3 regions of the Clostridium cellulovorans 743B genome follow, and region 1 is predicted to be linked to each of the others. Evidence: riboswitches for the same ligand, from Rfam matches in the RefSeq annotation. Region 1 holds a riboswitch; each other region holds the start of a gene.
The links. A riboswitch is a leader RNA that binds a small molecule or an ion and turns the genes downstream of it on or off. The one in region 1 is predicted to bind thiamine pyrophosphate.
Positions count from the first base shown of each region.

Region 2: another riboswitch for thiamine pyrophosphate. It lies ahead of thiC (phosphomethylpyrimidine synthase ThiC); the one in region 1 lies ahead of thiD (bifunctional hydroxymethylpyrimidine kinase/phosphomethylpyrimidine kinase).
Region 3: another riboswitch for thiamine pyrophosphate. It lies ahead of thiT (energy-coupled thiamine transporter ThiT); the one in region 1 lies ahead of thiD (bifunctional hydroxymethylpyrimidine kinase/phosphomethylpyrimidine kinase).

Region 1 is NC_014393.1:4,110,840-4,115,764, forward strand. Features, by position in the region: gene CLOCEL_RS16780 (cellulase family glycosylhydrolase) at 1-843, opposite strand, end outside; gene thiD (bifunctional hydroxymethylpyrimidine kinase/phosphomethylpyrimidine kinase) at 1,094-1,921, opposite strand; TPP riboswitch at 2,016-2,126, opposite strand; gene CLOCEL_RS16790 (hypothetical protein) at 2,322-2,945, opposite strand; gene CLOCEL_RS16795 (nitroreductase family protein) at 3,087-3,854, opposite strand; gene CLOCEL_RS16800 (4Fe-4S binding protein) at 4,261-4,925, opposite strand, start outside.
Region 2 is NC_014393.1:3,442,888-3,447,812, reverse strand. Features, by position in the region: gene CLOCEL_RS14115 (AEC family transporter) at 1-436, shown strand, start outside; gene thiC (phosphomethylpyrimidine synthase ThiC) at 508-1,815, opposite strand; TPP riboswitch at 1,921-2,020, opposite strand; gene CLOCEL_RS14105 (ABC transporter permease) at 2,192-2,920, shown strand; gene CLOCEL_RS14100 (ATP-binding cassette domain-containing protein) at 2,954-3,640, shown strand; gene CLOCEL_RS14095 (chemotaxis protein CheX) at 3,809-4,276, shown strand; gene CLOCEL_RS14090 (DNA polymerase IV) at 4,396-4,925, shown strand, end outside.
Region 3 is NC_014393.1:175,048-179,972, forward strand. Features, by position in the region: gene CLOCEL_RS00670 (DNA polymerase III subunit delta') at 1-278, shown strand, start outside; gene CLOCEL_RS00675 (PSP1 domain-containing protein) at 280-1,188, shown strand; gene CLOCEL_RS00680 (heavy-metal-associated domain-containing protein) at 1,200-1,403, shown strand; gene CLOCEL_RS00685 (DUF362 domain-containing protein) at 1,491-1,661, shown strand; TPP riboswitch at 2,073-2,171, shown strand; gene thiT (energy-coupled thiamine transporter ThiT) at 2,279-2,968, shown strand; gene CLOCEL_RS00695 (tRNA1(Val) (adenine(37)-N6)-methyltransferase) at 3,121-3,855, shown strand; gene rsmI (16S rRNA (cytidine(1402)-2'-O)-methyltransferase) at 3,966-4,811, shown strand.

The sequences.
Region 1 (4,925 bases):
GAATTTTAATGTACTTGAGTCTCCTGCAGCAGCTAGGTTTCCGTCAACAATTTGGATACCAAAGTTTGCAGTTCCATTTGCACTTGCAAATGCAGTACCTGCATTGATAGCATTTACGTTTGTAGCAGTTTGATATGTTAAAACAGCAGTATCTCCCATGCTCATCCAAGCCCAGTCATCAGTATTTTGTGCAAACGCACTAGCATAAATCTTTGTTGCATCACCTGATGAGTATACACTTTCAGAAGTTGACCCAGTTGATGCTGGTTTAACAAATTGATATTCTGATAATGTAACATCTGCTTTTACACTAGTAATCTTTTGTAGATACGTTGCTTTCGCTGCTGCATCTGTTGGTAAATAATCATTTAGTAAAATTGATGTATTGTTTCCTGTGATTCCCCAAGAAACTTTTTCTGCTGCATATGCTTCTGAATAATCCTTGTTAAGATTAACCACAACATCATTATATCCAGTTGCTTTAATAGTAACTGTTCCAATATGGAATTTTAATGTACTTTTTTCTCCTGCAGCAAGATTTCCATCAACAACCTGTAACCCAAAGTTTGCAGTACCATTTGCCTTTGCAAAGGCACTAGTAGCGTCGATGGCATTGAAATTTGTTACGTCTTGATATACTAAGCTAGCAGTATCTCCCATACTCATCCAAGCCCAGTCATCAGTATTTTGTGCAAAGGCACTAAGATATATCTGTGTCGTAGTGCCTTTTGTTGTGTAGTTAGCTTCTGCGGCAGATACTTTTACCAACGGTTTGCTAACAACACAAGAGAATACCATTGCTAAAACTAGCAAAAATGATAGTATTCTGTTTCTCTTCTTCATGATAAATCCTCCTTTTTGTATATTTCCCCTAAATTTAAGAAATTATTTTGTGTATACATATAACCTTATAAATTTACTTTTTAAGGAACATACATACACATTTTTAATTATATACTATATTTCTGTAAATTTCCTCATATATATGTCATTTTTCTATATTTTGATGACTTTTTTCAATGTTTTCCCGATTTTTTTTTATTTTTCTTTCCATTTAAGCATCCAAAATTAAAAATAAAGCAAAAATCCTAGTCTATTCTTCATCTAGCATCCCAGCATTCTTATATAAATTATAGAAATGATTTGTTGGTCCTACCCCTTTTCCTATATCTAACGAATGTTTTATAGCAATAGTTATATATTCCTTAGCTTTTTGTATTGCATCCTTTACACTATATCCAAGAGCTAGGTTAGCAGCTATTGCTGAAGATATAGTGCATCCTGTTCCGTGAGTATTCTTTGTTTGTATTCTTTTTGAATAAAAATGTGTCAACTCTTTTCCATCATATAAAACATCTATAGCTTCTCCTTCTAGATGTCCTCCTTTTAGGAATACATTTTTACACCCTAATTTATATATTTCTTTAGCAGCCTTGTCCATCTCTTCAACAGTTTTTATTTCCTTTATATTTGAATTTACTTCTTTTAATATCTCTTCAGCCTCTGGTAAATTTGGAGTAATTACTGTTGCTAATGGAACCAACTTAGTTATTAATGCAGTTTTAGCCTCTGGTTTTAGTAATGAATATCCACTTTTTGATATCATAACTGTATCTAACACTAAGTTGCTAGGTTTATATTTCTCTAATCTACCACCTATAGCTTCAATAGTTGATATTTTTGAAACCATTCCTATCTTCACTGCATCTACTGAAATATCTGTAAATATAGCATCGATTTGAGCTTTTATAATATCTTCATCTATATCTTGTACAGCAAAAACTCCTTGAGTATTTTGTGCAGTAACAGCAGTAATAACACTCATACCATAAACACCATTTGCACTAAAACTTTTTAAATCTGCTTGAATGCCTGCTCCTCCACAACTATCTGAACCTGCAATTGTTAAGACTTTTTTCATCATATTTCCCTCCATATAAGTTTAATAAAACTGTAAATAAAAAACACAAACCCATAGGATTTGTGCTTAAACTGTCACATTGACCAAACAATATAATAAAATAATAAACAACTTCCTACGCTGGCATTACCCAGTTCAGGTATTAGGGTTAAAGAATTAAGGTTCTTAATCTCAGTTGGCCGATCCAACACCCCTGTGTTATAGATTTCTTAACTCTAACCTCTACTTACTCTAAAGGTTTTAAATTTAGCTAAAACTTATCACTCAAGTAGCTAAGGGAATATTCTTCTAAAACATTTCAAAAATAAGAAATTTAATCCCGGCGTAGAAATCTCTAGTTACATATTCAATTTTATAATTCATCATAACATACAGTCTTATTAGCTTCAAGTAAGTGATATTAATAACATTTTACATTGAACTTTTTACCGTCAGACACAATGTTGATTCTTAGAATGCTTGTTAACTTACTAAGACTCTTAATATTATTTATAAACTTAACATTATTCTTGCTCACTGCCTTTTCAATTATTTTTACTATATCTTGTTTTTGATTATAATTCAGCTTAAGATTGTTGCTTAGACATTCTCTATTAATATAAGTGAGCGTAGTCCATACTTGCTCCTCTGTTATACTATTTATATCCATCAGAACCCATGTAAAATCTTTTCTCCTATTATTTTCAGGATATGCAGCCTTAAAAAACTCTATGAAATGATTCACTAACTTTGGATCTTTTTCTTTAACATATTTTCCAAGTTGTGACTTTAAACTGTTCTTCAAATACATTATTGTATTTGGCTTCACAGATTCCTTTAGATTGTCTATATTTTCATAAATATAATTATATGTATTTATAATCTGCTCTTCACTTACATTTTCCTTCTTAAGGATTTTTACTATATCAATATATTCTAAAATATTCTTCTTACAACTAAGATCTTCATTATATAATTTTTCCCAGATTTCAACTGCAGTTAACCCTTCAAGCTTATTGTTACTTAACACTTCTTCTTTATCCATATGTAGTCCTCTCTCTTTTAGCTTTCTTAGTCCTTACATTGTACCATAGTTTCTATAATTACTCCTAGATTTCTAAGTTATTTAAAATTTCTTGGAATTCTTATAGAAATTAATATCAAAGAGAAACCTAACACATAACCATTATTTAATGTGAGCTGTAGTAATGTATTCATGGCCTTTTGGCACTTCATCATTTTTTCTATTAAACTCTATGGTTTTACCCATATGCAACGCCGCAATCTTCAAATGACATAAGGCAATACCCATGTCAATTCTATTAAACTTATTGTATGCTACTGCTTTTATGATGTTCGGTAGCTTACGACTGATAATAATATTATCAATACTTCCAGAAAAATACCACGGCTGGCTGTTCGTAGCAGAAGGTGCTAATCTTACAGCTTCAAGCAATTTGTCTGCATCCTTTAAAGAAGAAATTTCAGATAAGGCTTTACGCTTAAACTCTGAAATATCATCTCTGTGGACTGGCTCATTAGCATTTCCAAAGGCCAAAGTTATAACAAAGCCCAAGCCGTTCCTCGCGGAAGATACTTTTTGAGGTATACTCATACCTAACCAACAAGCACCAATTCCATTTGACGATAAAAATAATTCCACCTGCTGCAACATAAATCCTACATTCTGTAAATAACCATCTTTTCTTTCAGAATAAACTACAATATAGTGTGGTACTTTGATTGGTAATATGGTCTTTATCTCATTTTCCGGTAGTATGACAATATCAGTCTTGATATTATCATACAATGGAGTAACTTTCTCTATAAAATCTTTAATCCTTTGTAGGTCAAAACTGTCAATTGGTTCATTACTATATTTACGGACAGATTTTCGTTTTAAAATGGTGCTGTAAAAATCTAAATTATTCATATTTTTCTTTCCTTTATACATTTAGTGATAGCAATTTTATATTATTTTTGCTTCATCAGAATTCTAATGATATGTTTAAGATTGTACCATTATATCATCTTATATAATATATATTATCTGTTAGAACATTATTTTATTATTAATAATATTCAAATTACTGGTAGTTGTAATTAGTCTTGCACTAGGTTTTCCGATTTCTAACCCAATTATACCAACAATCAGTTGGTATAATTTTAATCTATACTCATTTAAGTTTTTCTTTCAACTACCACTGATTATTACCTTAATTTAAATCATCAAGAAGCCCTATAATTATTATTTCTTTTAATATAGAAAGTTGGCAAAATAATTCTAAATCATTTAAGCCAACTTATCTAAACATATATTTATCTAATTTATTCACCGTAAAAACTTTCCATTGTTTATGTTAAAGGTTTAAAAACTTCTCATTTAAATTATCTGATTTATCATTAGATTTTAAGTAAAAACCCGAGGTTATTGCACCTTTTGGACAAACTGCTTTACATTCACCACAACGAATACATTCAGCAGTATTTATTTCTTTAGTAACTTTAACATTCATTTTACATTTTTGCTCACAACTTTTGCATCCATTACATTTAAGTTTGTCTACATTCATTTGATAAAAGCTGTATTTATTGAACAAAGAATAGAATGCCCCAAGAGGACAAACATATTTACAAAAAGGTCTATACATAAAAATAGATGAAAGGATCGTTAGAATCAATAAACCCATCTTCCAATTAAATAAAAATCCAACCATTTCTCTTAACCCCCTATTTGTGGCAACTAAAGGGGTTCCCCCCTCTAAAGTCCCTGCTGGACAAATCCATTGGCAAAAATAAGGCGGAGCAAGTCCATATTTATTAGTAAGAAAAATCGGTAATATTATTACTGGAATCAATAAAAATATATATTTAAAATATCTTAGGTTTCTATCAAATTTAGCTGGAACTTTAATTTTTCTAGACTTAATTTTATAGAGCAAATCCTGAAAAAAACCAAAAGGACATAAGAACCCACAAACTAATCTACCTAAAATTGTACCCAAAAGCATAACTATACCAATAA
Region 2 (4,925 bases), 670 kb from region 1:
GCTAGGATTTATTATAGGAATCATATTTGTTATTATAAATCTTAAAATTCCATTTTTTATTCTGGATACATGTAAGTATTTGGGAAATTTAACAACGCCTTTGTCGATGCTTTTTATAGGAGCAACTATGGCTGCTGTTGATTTAAAAACAATTAGGATAGATAAGGAAATGATATTCTTAAATATCGGTAGGAGTGTTATTTCACCACTTATAGTAATAATATTAGGATTATTTATAAAAGGACCTATGCTTATGAAAGAAGTTTTTATCATACAAGCAGCTATGCCAGGAATGATAAATATATCAATTATTTCTAAGGCATATAATGCAGATTATGAATATGCTGCAGTTATGATAACAGTAACAACTATTGTTTCTATGATCTCCATACCTATATTTATGGCTATAATGGACAAATTGCCCGTGGTAATATAAATAAGTTCAAGAATGTTAAAAGCAGCTAAAGTTAAGAAACTTTAGCTGCTTAAATTTTATGTTATGAGGAGTTAATCACGTAGTATATTTAAATCTTCTCCGTTTAGAACTTTTTTCATTGTCCTCATAGAACACATTTTACCGCACATTGTACAGCTATCACTATGTTCAGGTGTTGATGCTTCTCTGTATTTTCTTGGTTTAACAGGGTCTAGGGCAAGATTGAACATAGTTTCCCAATCAAGGTCAGCTCTAGCTTTGCTCATAGCGTTATCCCAATCTCTAGCACCTTTAACTCCTTTTGCAATATCAGCTGCATGAGCCGCAATCTTTGAAGCGATTATTCCTTCTCTCATATCATCAAGATCTGGAAGTTTTAAATGCTCAGCTGGGGTAACATAGCATAGGAAATCTGCTCCATAAGTTGCAGCTATAGCTCCCCCTATCGCTGAAGTGATATGGTCATAGCCGGGAGCTATGTCAGTAACTAAAGGTCCTAATACATAGAAAGGAGCTCCATGGCATAATTTTTTTTCTAAAAGCATATTTGCTTGAATTTCATCAAGAGCCATATGGCCAGGACCTTCAATGATAACTTGTACATTTCTTTCCCAAGCTCGTTTAGTAAGTTCACCAAGAGTAATTAATTCTTTGATTTGGCAAGGATCCGTTGCATCATTTATAGAACCAGGTCTGCAGGCATCTCCCAATGAGATTGTCATATCATATTTTTCACAGATTTCTAATAGCCTGTCAAAATGCTCAAAAAATGGATTCTCTTTATTATTTAACTCCATCCACGCGAATAATAAAGAGCCACCTCTTGAAACGATATGAGTAAGTCTTCTATTACGCTTAAGTAGTTCTACAGCTTCTCTATTTAAGCCTGCATGGATAGTAATAAAGTCTACTCCATCCTCGCCATGTTTTTCTACAACTTTAAAGAATTCATCTACTGTTATATCTTTAAGCTCTTTATCGTAGAAACCCACAGCGTCATAAATTGGAACTGTACCAAGCATTGCAGGACAGATATCAAGAATTTTTTTTCTCATGCCTTCCGTTTTTCCGTAGTTAGAAAGGTCCATAATTGCTTCAGCTTTCATGTCTATTGCAACTCTAACCTTTTCAAGTTCTTTTTCCATATCGCAACAGTCTTTAGAAATTCCTAAATTAACATTGATTTTGGTTCTTAATCCTTGTCCTACTCCTTCGGCATCTAGATTTTTATGATTTTTATTAGCAGGAATAGCAATTTTACCTTCAGCAACTAAAGAACGTAATAATTCTACGTCTATATTTTCTTTCTTTGCAACTGCCTCCATTTCTTTGGTAATAATATTACGTTTCGCAGCATCCATTTGAGTTGTATAATTCATAACCTCAAATTCTCCCTTCCTATATCCTAATAAAAATTATATTTTGCACTAAAAAAGGCTTAACGTAGAGTTAAGCCTTATAATGGATTATTAATATACAAAAAATAGTCCTAAAACATGCTTCCCTACGGTGGTATTGGCCACATCAGGTTCACAGGGTTAGAGTAAAACTCTTCTCAGCCCAAAGGCACCCCTAGCACAAAATATGTAATTTTATAAATAAAGTATACACTAATATAAATATAAATACAAATGATTTATAAGATAAAAAGAAGAGAATGAATTATAAAGGTAAATGAAATTTATTTAAAACAATTTACAAATTATGGTAAAAAGGATATTATTAATATATGCTTTTCTGGAGGAAGGGTGAAATATGATTAAACTATTGAAGTTAGAATTGAAAAAAATAAACTTCTATCATGTGATATTTGAAACATTTTTAATAAATATTATGTTGTTAATTTTATTTTTCATTTTTCAATATATATCAAGTAAGAATTATATTGTTTTTATGAAGAATTCAGTAGTAGATGTTCTTATTTCATTCCCATTCTTAATGTATACAGCAGTGTTGATTTCAAGAATAATTATTGAAGAATACAAAAATAGAACAATATATTTAATATTCATGTATCCAGTGAATAAGACAAAGGTTATGTTAGTAAAGTTACTGCTAATAATTATAATATCAGTTTTATCAATTGTAGTAGCTAAGTTTTCTCTTTATTGGAGTTTTAGATTTTTAGAATTGAAATGTTCTAATTTTTGTAAAATACCTTCTAAGATATTTGAATATAAAAATAATTGGAAAGTAAATGTATATATAATAAGTTCTTGTATTACAGCTTTAACTCCTAGTTATTTTGCAGTAAAAAGAAAAGAAGTTAACCAAATAGTATTAAGAGAATTTATTTTAGTGGCAATTTTATGTATTGTATATTTTAAATTAGGATTTAATATGTTGTTATTACTATTAGTATTCTTAGGTATTGTTGCAGTAGTTGCTATAATTATGACTTTGAAAGAAATACATAATCAAAATTTTGAAGCTGATGTTTATTACATAAATACGAGTATGGATATAGGGAGCGACGATATATAGAATAAAAAAACATATTAACTTGGAGGTGATAATTTGGAATATGCAATAATGACTAATAACTTATGTAAGAATATTAACGGAAAATCAATAATTAGTAATATAAATCTTCGAGTTAAAAAAGGAGAAATATATGGTTTTTTAGGTCCTCAAAATGCTGGTAAAACTACAATTTCAAATTTACTTAGCAATTTAATAAAGCCAAGTATGGGGGAAGTATACATTTTAGGAGAAAATATTTTCAACTTGCAGTATCGCAAATTGAAAAAAGTAGGTATAATGATAGATAAATCAATATTTTATAATAATTTAACTGTAATGGAAAATTTACAAATACATTGTGAATATATTGGTGACAAGAACATAAAAATTATAAATAACATTTTAGAGGCTGTAAATCTAATTGATATCTCTAAAACGATTGTAAAGAACTTAGAGGTGAAAGAAAAGAGACGTTTAGCAATAGCGAGATCTTTAGTGTCTATGCCAGAGTTAGTAATTTTAGATGAACCGCTTAAAGGATTTAGTATTATAGAAATCGATAATATACTAGAACTTTTTAAGTGGATAAATTATGAATATGGAACGACGATTTTTATTACAGCTGAAACTTTAACTTCATTGCATTGTTTGGCTGATACTATTGGAGTTATTATAAGTGGTACTATTGTTGAAGAAGTTTCAATGGCAAATATAAAAAATACAAATAGAATAAGCATATAAATTGTTTAGTAAAGTTTATTACTGCAATCTGTTTATTGGAGTTTTATAAAAATCATTAATCTCATGTGAGTTTAGAAAAAATAAGTTTAATCAAAGGTATGTATATTTTTATTATGTAATAACTATAATAAAATTGATATAAAAACAATTTATTTAGGAGGTAAGGAAATGAATGTAGAATACATATCACCATTTTTAGCTGCTTGTGCAGAAATTTTCAAGCAAGTTCTTAACCGAGAATTTACAAAGAAACAACCCTTTGTTAAGCAAGGATTAATACCGCTACATGATGTATCAATCTGTATTGGGATAAATGGAGATGCTAAGGGAAACTTTTATTTAAACATGTCTAGGGATACGGCTATGAGTATAGCCTCAACAATGATGGGGGGGTTCGAGGTAAATGACTTAGATGAAATAAGTACAAGCGCTATTTCCGAGTTGTGTAACATGATTGGTGGTCATACTGGAATGCAGTTTGCTGCCAAAAGCTTAACTATTGATATTACACCTCCAGATATAATTGTCACCTTGCCACATGCAGCATCTCAAAGAAATTATAAGAACCAAACCATATGTGTACCATTGATGATAGAAGATACTGGAATAGTGGAAATAGATATATCAGTTGAATAATTGTTAAGAGCCATATAAATGTAGAATTGTTATCGCATTTATATGGCTTTTTTATAAAGATTATAGATAATAAATATGTTAGAATTAGCTTATATATTTAGGTGGCTTTGGAGGATGGGATGACAAAAAGAATAATAATGCATGTAGATATGGATGCTTTTTTTGCATCTGTTGAAGTTCTTGATGACAAATCACTTAAAGGAAAGCCTATAATAGTTGGAGGAATAAGTGATAGAGGGGTTGTATCTACTTGTTCATATGAGGCAAGAAAGTATGGTGTAAAAAGCGCAATGCCAGTATATATTGCAAAGAAAAAATGTCCACATGGGATTTTTCTACCAGTTAGGTACTGGAGATATAAAGAAATCTCGAAAGAGATATTTAAGATATTTTGCAGCTTAACACCTTATGTAGAACCTTTAAGTATAGATGAAGCATATTTAGATTTAAGTTATATTAATGAAGATCCTATAGAATGTGCTAAGTACATAAAGCAGAAGGTGCAAAAGGAAATTGGATTAAATCTTTCCATAGGTATTTCATATAATAAGTTTTTAGCAAAGTTAGCTTCAGATTGGAATAAACCTAATGGGTTAAAAGTTATTACGGAGGAGATGATCCCTGAACTTTTATTTCCTCTTGAAATTAG
Region 3 (4,925 bases), 1.3 Mb from region 1:
AAGAACAGCTTATGAAGTATAAGAATTATTGGCAAGATGTTTTAAGTTCGTTTATTTCATATGTTAGAGATGCTTTGATATATAAAGAAACTGGAGATGAGCAATATATTATTAATATTGATAAGATAGATGAAATAAAAATAATTACAGATAGTTTTTCATATAACAAGTTAAACAAAATCATTGATACCATAAGTTACGTAAAGGATAATATGCAGAGCAATGTTAATCCATCAGTGACCTTTGATATGATGCTTTTGAAATTTCAGGAGGTTTAACATGATTGAAGTAGTGGGAGTCCGCTTTAAAAAGGCAGGAAAAGTTTACTATTTCTCCCCCGGGGATCTTGATATAAAAGAGGGGGATGATGTAATAGTTGAAACAGCTCGTGGCCTTGAGTTTGGAAATTGTATAATAGGACATAGAGAAGTTAGTGAGGAAGATATAATTAGTCCTTTGAAATCAGTAGTTAGAGTGGCTACACCAGAGGACGTTATAAAATATGAAGAAAATAAGAAAGCAGAGGAAGAAGCTTTTGGTATATGCTTAGAAAAAATAGATAAGCATGAATTAGTTATGAAGCTTATAGATGTAGAGTATACTTTCGATAATAATAAAATAATATTCTATTTTACTGCTGAAGGAAGAGTTGACTTTAGAGAATTAGTAAAAGATCTTGCTACGATTTTTAGGACTAGAATAGAACTTAGACAAATTGGAGTAAGGGATGAAGCTAAAATGCTTGGAGGGGTTGGACCTTGTGGCAGACCTCTTTGTTGTACAACTTTCCTTGGAGATTTTGCGCCAGTATCTATAAAAATGGCAAAGGAGCAGAATTTATCGCTGAATCCATCTAAAATATCAGGAATATGTGGAAGACTTATGTGTTGTTTAAATTATGAGCAAGAAACATATGAAAAGACAAGAAGGATAATGCCAACAGTTGGATCTATAGTTGAGACTGCTGAAGGTAGAGGTGAGATAATTTCAAGCAGTATAGTTAAAGAGAAGGTTACAATAAAGGTAACACCACCAGAAGGTGAATGGTATCTTTTAGAGGCTCCTATTGTAGGATTGAAACTTATATCAGGCTCTTATGAAGGAACTGTTGACGAGAAGGATATTAAGCTTGAAGTTGAAGATGCCGCCGATGTAAAAGTTATTAAAGAATTATTTAAGACTGACTAGGGGGAAGCAATGTGAAGGCAGTATTAAAAATTAGTAATTTAAATACCTCAAAGGATATCAATGCTGTAAAAAGTGCCATAATTTCTAACGAAGGTATTATGGCATGTCAGATATCCAAAAGTACTGGGGATGTTAATATCGTATATGATCAATACTTCACATCTATAGATGAAATAATTGAAAGTATAGAAAATGCTGGTTATATTGTGATATAAAAAATGTTGAATTATTCTCGAACTATGTTAAAATAGTTCTTGTATTAGTTAGAAAGTAACCCAATTATCAAGGAGGTGTATTTTATAATGGCATACGTAATTAATGATTCATGTATCAGCTGTGGAGCATGTGCTTCTGAATGTCCAGTTAGTGCTATAAACCAAGGTGATGCACAATACGAAATCAACGATAGTTCTTGTATCGATTGCGGAAACTGTGCAAATGTTTGCCCAGTTGGAGCTCCAGTTCAAGGCTAATATTTACATGAAAAGATCACTTTTTAGTGGTCTTTTTTTGTACAAGCTCTATATTTTTAACTTTATTTACCTATAGGAATAGGTATTTACAATCGGTTTTCAAGTTATCTAAGAAGTTGTCTAAATTAAATACATATACGTCTTACTGAAGCTAATGCAGCTTTTTTATAGGTTATATGGATTTTATGTAGAAGTATTATTAGGACTTATATATAAAGTTCCAATTAAAAGCCTAGATTAATTCCATAAGTGGTATGTTCATTTAATTCAGGGGTATAATTAGAAACCATATATTAAATTTGTAATAAGTATGATTATTAGAGTGAAAATTATAGAATTTTTTACAAGGTGATATATGTTGACTATAGAGATGCCATGGAATACAATGATAATAATAAACATAATATAATAAATTAACGCTAGGGGTGCCTTTGGCTGAGAAATGATTTATCATTAACCCTTATACCTGATCTGGTTAGTACCAGCGTAGGAAAGCTATATTTGCCTAGTAGCTACGTTATCCTATGGACGTAGTTTTTTTATGTTTAAAATACAAATTAAATTAGTGTAAGGGTTTGAATGCTCTTATAACTATATATAAAAAGGAGGAAGTAGTTATGGAGATGTTGAATGTTTTAGGTTTTTTTGAAATCTCAAAGACGTTGCAAGATATCATAGAGGATCCAGGCAAGATTATAGAAAATCTTAAGTTAATTGCAAAGTCCCCTGTGGTTTTAATTACGTTATTAGGAATAATTGTTCTTATTGTTTTACTTACTAAGGTAAGAAAGGTTAAATTTGATTCTAAGGTTATTACATATGTAGCGGTGGCAGTAGCTTTATCTGCAATCCTTTCATTTATTAAGATTTATAAGTTACCTATGGGAGGTAGTGTAACCTTAGGAAGCATGATTCCTATATTGATATTAGCTTTCGCTTACGGGTCAGAGGTTGGTTTTATAGCAGGTTTGGTTTTAGGCCTTGTAAACTTAGTTATAGATCCATATATACTGCATCCTGTACAAGTTTTATTTGATTACATATTGCCGTTTATGATTTTAGGTATAGCTGGTTATTTTAAGAATAAGCAGTTAGGAATTGTAGCAGCTGTTGTAGGCCGATTTATATTCCACTTCTTATCAGGAGTTATATTCTTTGCAGAATACGCGGGAGATATGAATCCATATATATATTCAATATTATATAATGGAACCTATTTAGTTCCAGAAATGATAATATCCATAGTTATTATTTCAGTAGTGCCTATTGAAAGAATTTTTCATAAGAGAAAAAGTAAGTATGCATAGATAAAGCACATAAATTATAAAAGGCCTAGTATTTTGAGAAATTAATTGTTCTGAAAGTACTGGGTTTTTTGCTGTCTATACTCTAATGCAATTAAAAAAACTTTGTGTTAGAATAATACAAGTGATGAGATGAAACGTGAGAGGTAATAAATATGGATTTTTTGAAAGCTGATGAGACTTTGGATGATTTGCAATTAAAGGATATACAAGTAATACAGAAGAAGGACGCATTTAGATTCGGTGTAGATGCAGTATTGCTTGCAAACTTTGCTAATGTTAAAAGAAGTCATAGAGTTATAGATTTATGTACGGGTACTGGGATAATTCCTTTTATACTAGCAGGAAAAACAGAGAGCAATTCTATAGTAGGAATTGAGATTCAAGATGAATTCGTTGAAATGGCAGATAGGACTGTGGAATATAATAAGTTGCAAGAGCGAGTAAGTTTTCATTGTAGGGACTTAAAGGACTTAGCTTTTTTAAAAACCTTAGGGTTAGTAGATGTGGTAACAGTTAATCCACCGTATAAGCTCCAAAACTCGGGGTTAATTAATCCTAATGATAAGAATGCTATTGCTAGGCATGAGATCCTTTGTACATTAGAAGACGTTATAATCGCCTCTAAGGCAGTTTTAAAGGATAATGGAAGACTATACATGGTTCATAGACCAGATAGGCTTGCAGATATATTCTGTCTAATGAGAAAACATAATATAGAACCAAAGAGAGTTAGAATGGTTCATCCTTCAGTTGGGAAAGCTCCTAATATAGTGTTAGTGGAAGGACAGAAATTTGGTGGTGCATTCTTAAAGTGGGATACACCTTTATATGTCCATGAGGAAGATGGAAGCTACACTAGAGAAATAGATGAGATATATGGTAGGTAATACTGGTGGTTTATAAGCGAAAGTTATATAAAATCATAAGTGAAAATTATATAAGAAAAAAATCATAATATTCGAGTAGAAATAATAGATTTTTAAGGTAGGATTAAAGTATGAGTGGTAAGTTATATATAGTAGGAACCCCTATTGGAAATTTAAGAGATATAACCATAAGAGCATTGGATACCTTAAAGGAGTGCGATATGGTTGCAGCAGAGGATACTAGGGTGACTCTTAAGCTTTTAAATCATTTTGAGATTAAAAAGCCTTTGATTAGTTATCATAAGTATAATGAGAAGGATAAAAGTGCTGACATATTAGAACTTGTTAAAGAAGGTAAGAATATAGCATTGGTTAGTGATGCAGGAATGCCAGGGATTTCAGACCCAGGCTCTATCTTGATTGAAAGAGCAGTGGCTGAAGATGTGCCTTTTGAGGTTATTCCAGGAGCTACAGCGGTTATAACAGCCTTGGTTTATTCAGCATTAGATACAACAAGCTTTACCTTTAGAGGATTTTTCCCAAGGGAGAATAAAGAAAGAGAAGCATTATTTGCTGATATAGAGAATTATAAGGATACTTTAATTTTTTATGAATCTCCATATAGAATAGTGCAAACACTTCAATATATCAAAGATAGATTAGGAAACCGTAGAATAGCTATATGTAGAGAAATAACTAAGCTATATGAAAGTATCTTTAGAGGAACTGTAGAAGAAGCCTATGAATTCTTTAATGAGAATTCTCCAAAAGGGGAATTTGTATTAGTTTTAGAAGGAAAGACCTTAGAAGAGATAGATAGGGAAGAAAGAGCTACTTGGGAACATATGACCATAGAGGATCATATTGTCATGGAGATGAAGCAAGGTCATAGTAAAAAAGAGGCTATAAAGCTTGTTGCTAAGGCAAGGGGTATGGCGAAGAATGATGTCTACAAATATTCAATAGATATAGATTAAATATGGCGGATGAGGCCTTTGTTTTAGCGGGGTTGTGGAAATTGGGTAGAATAAAGCAAAAAAAAGGAGTATTTAAGTAGAATTATAAGATAATCCGGCGTAATCCTATTAGAG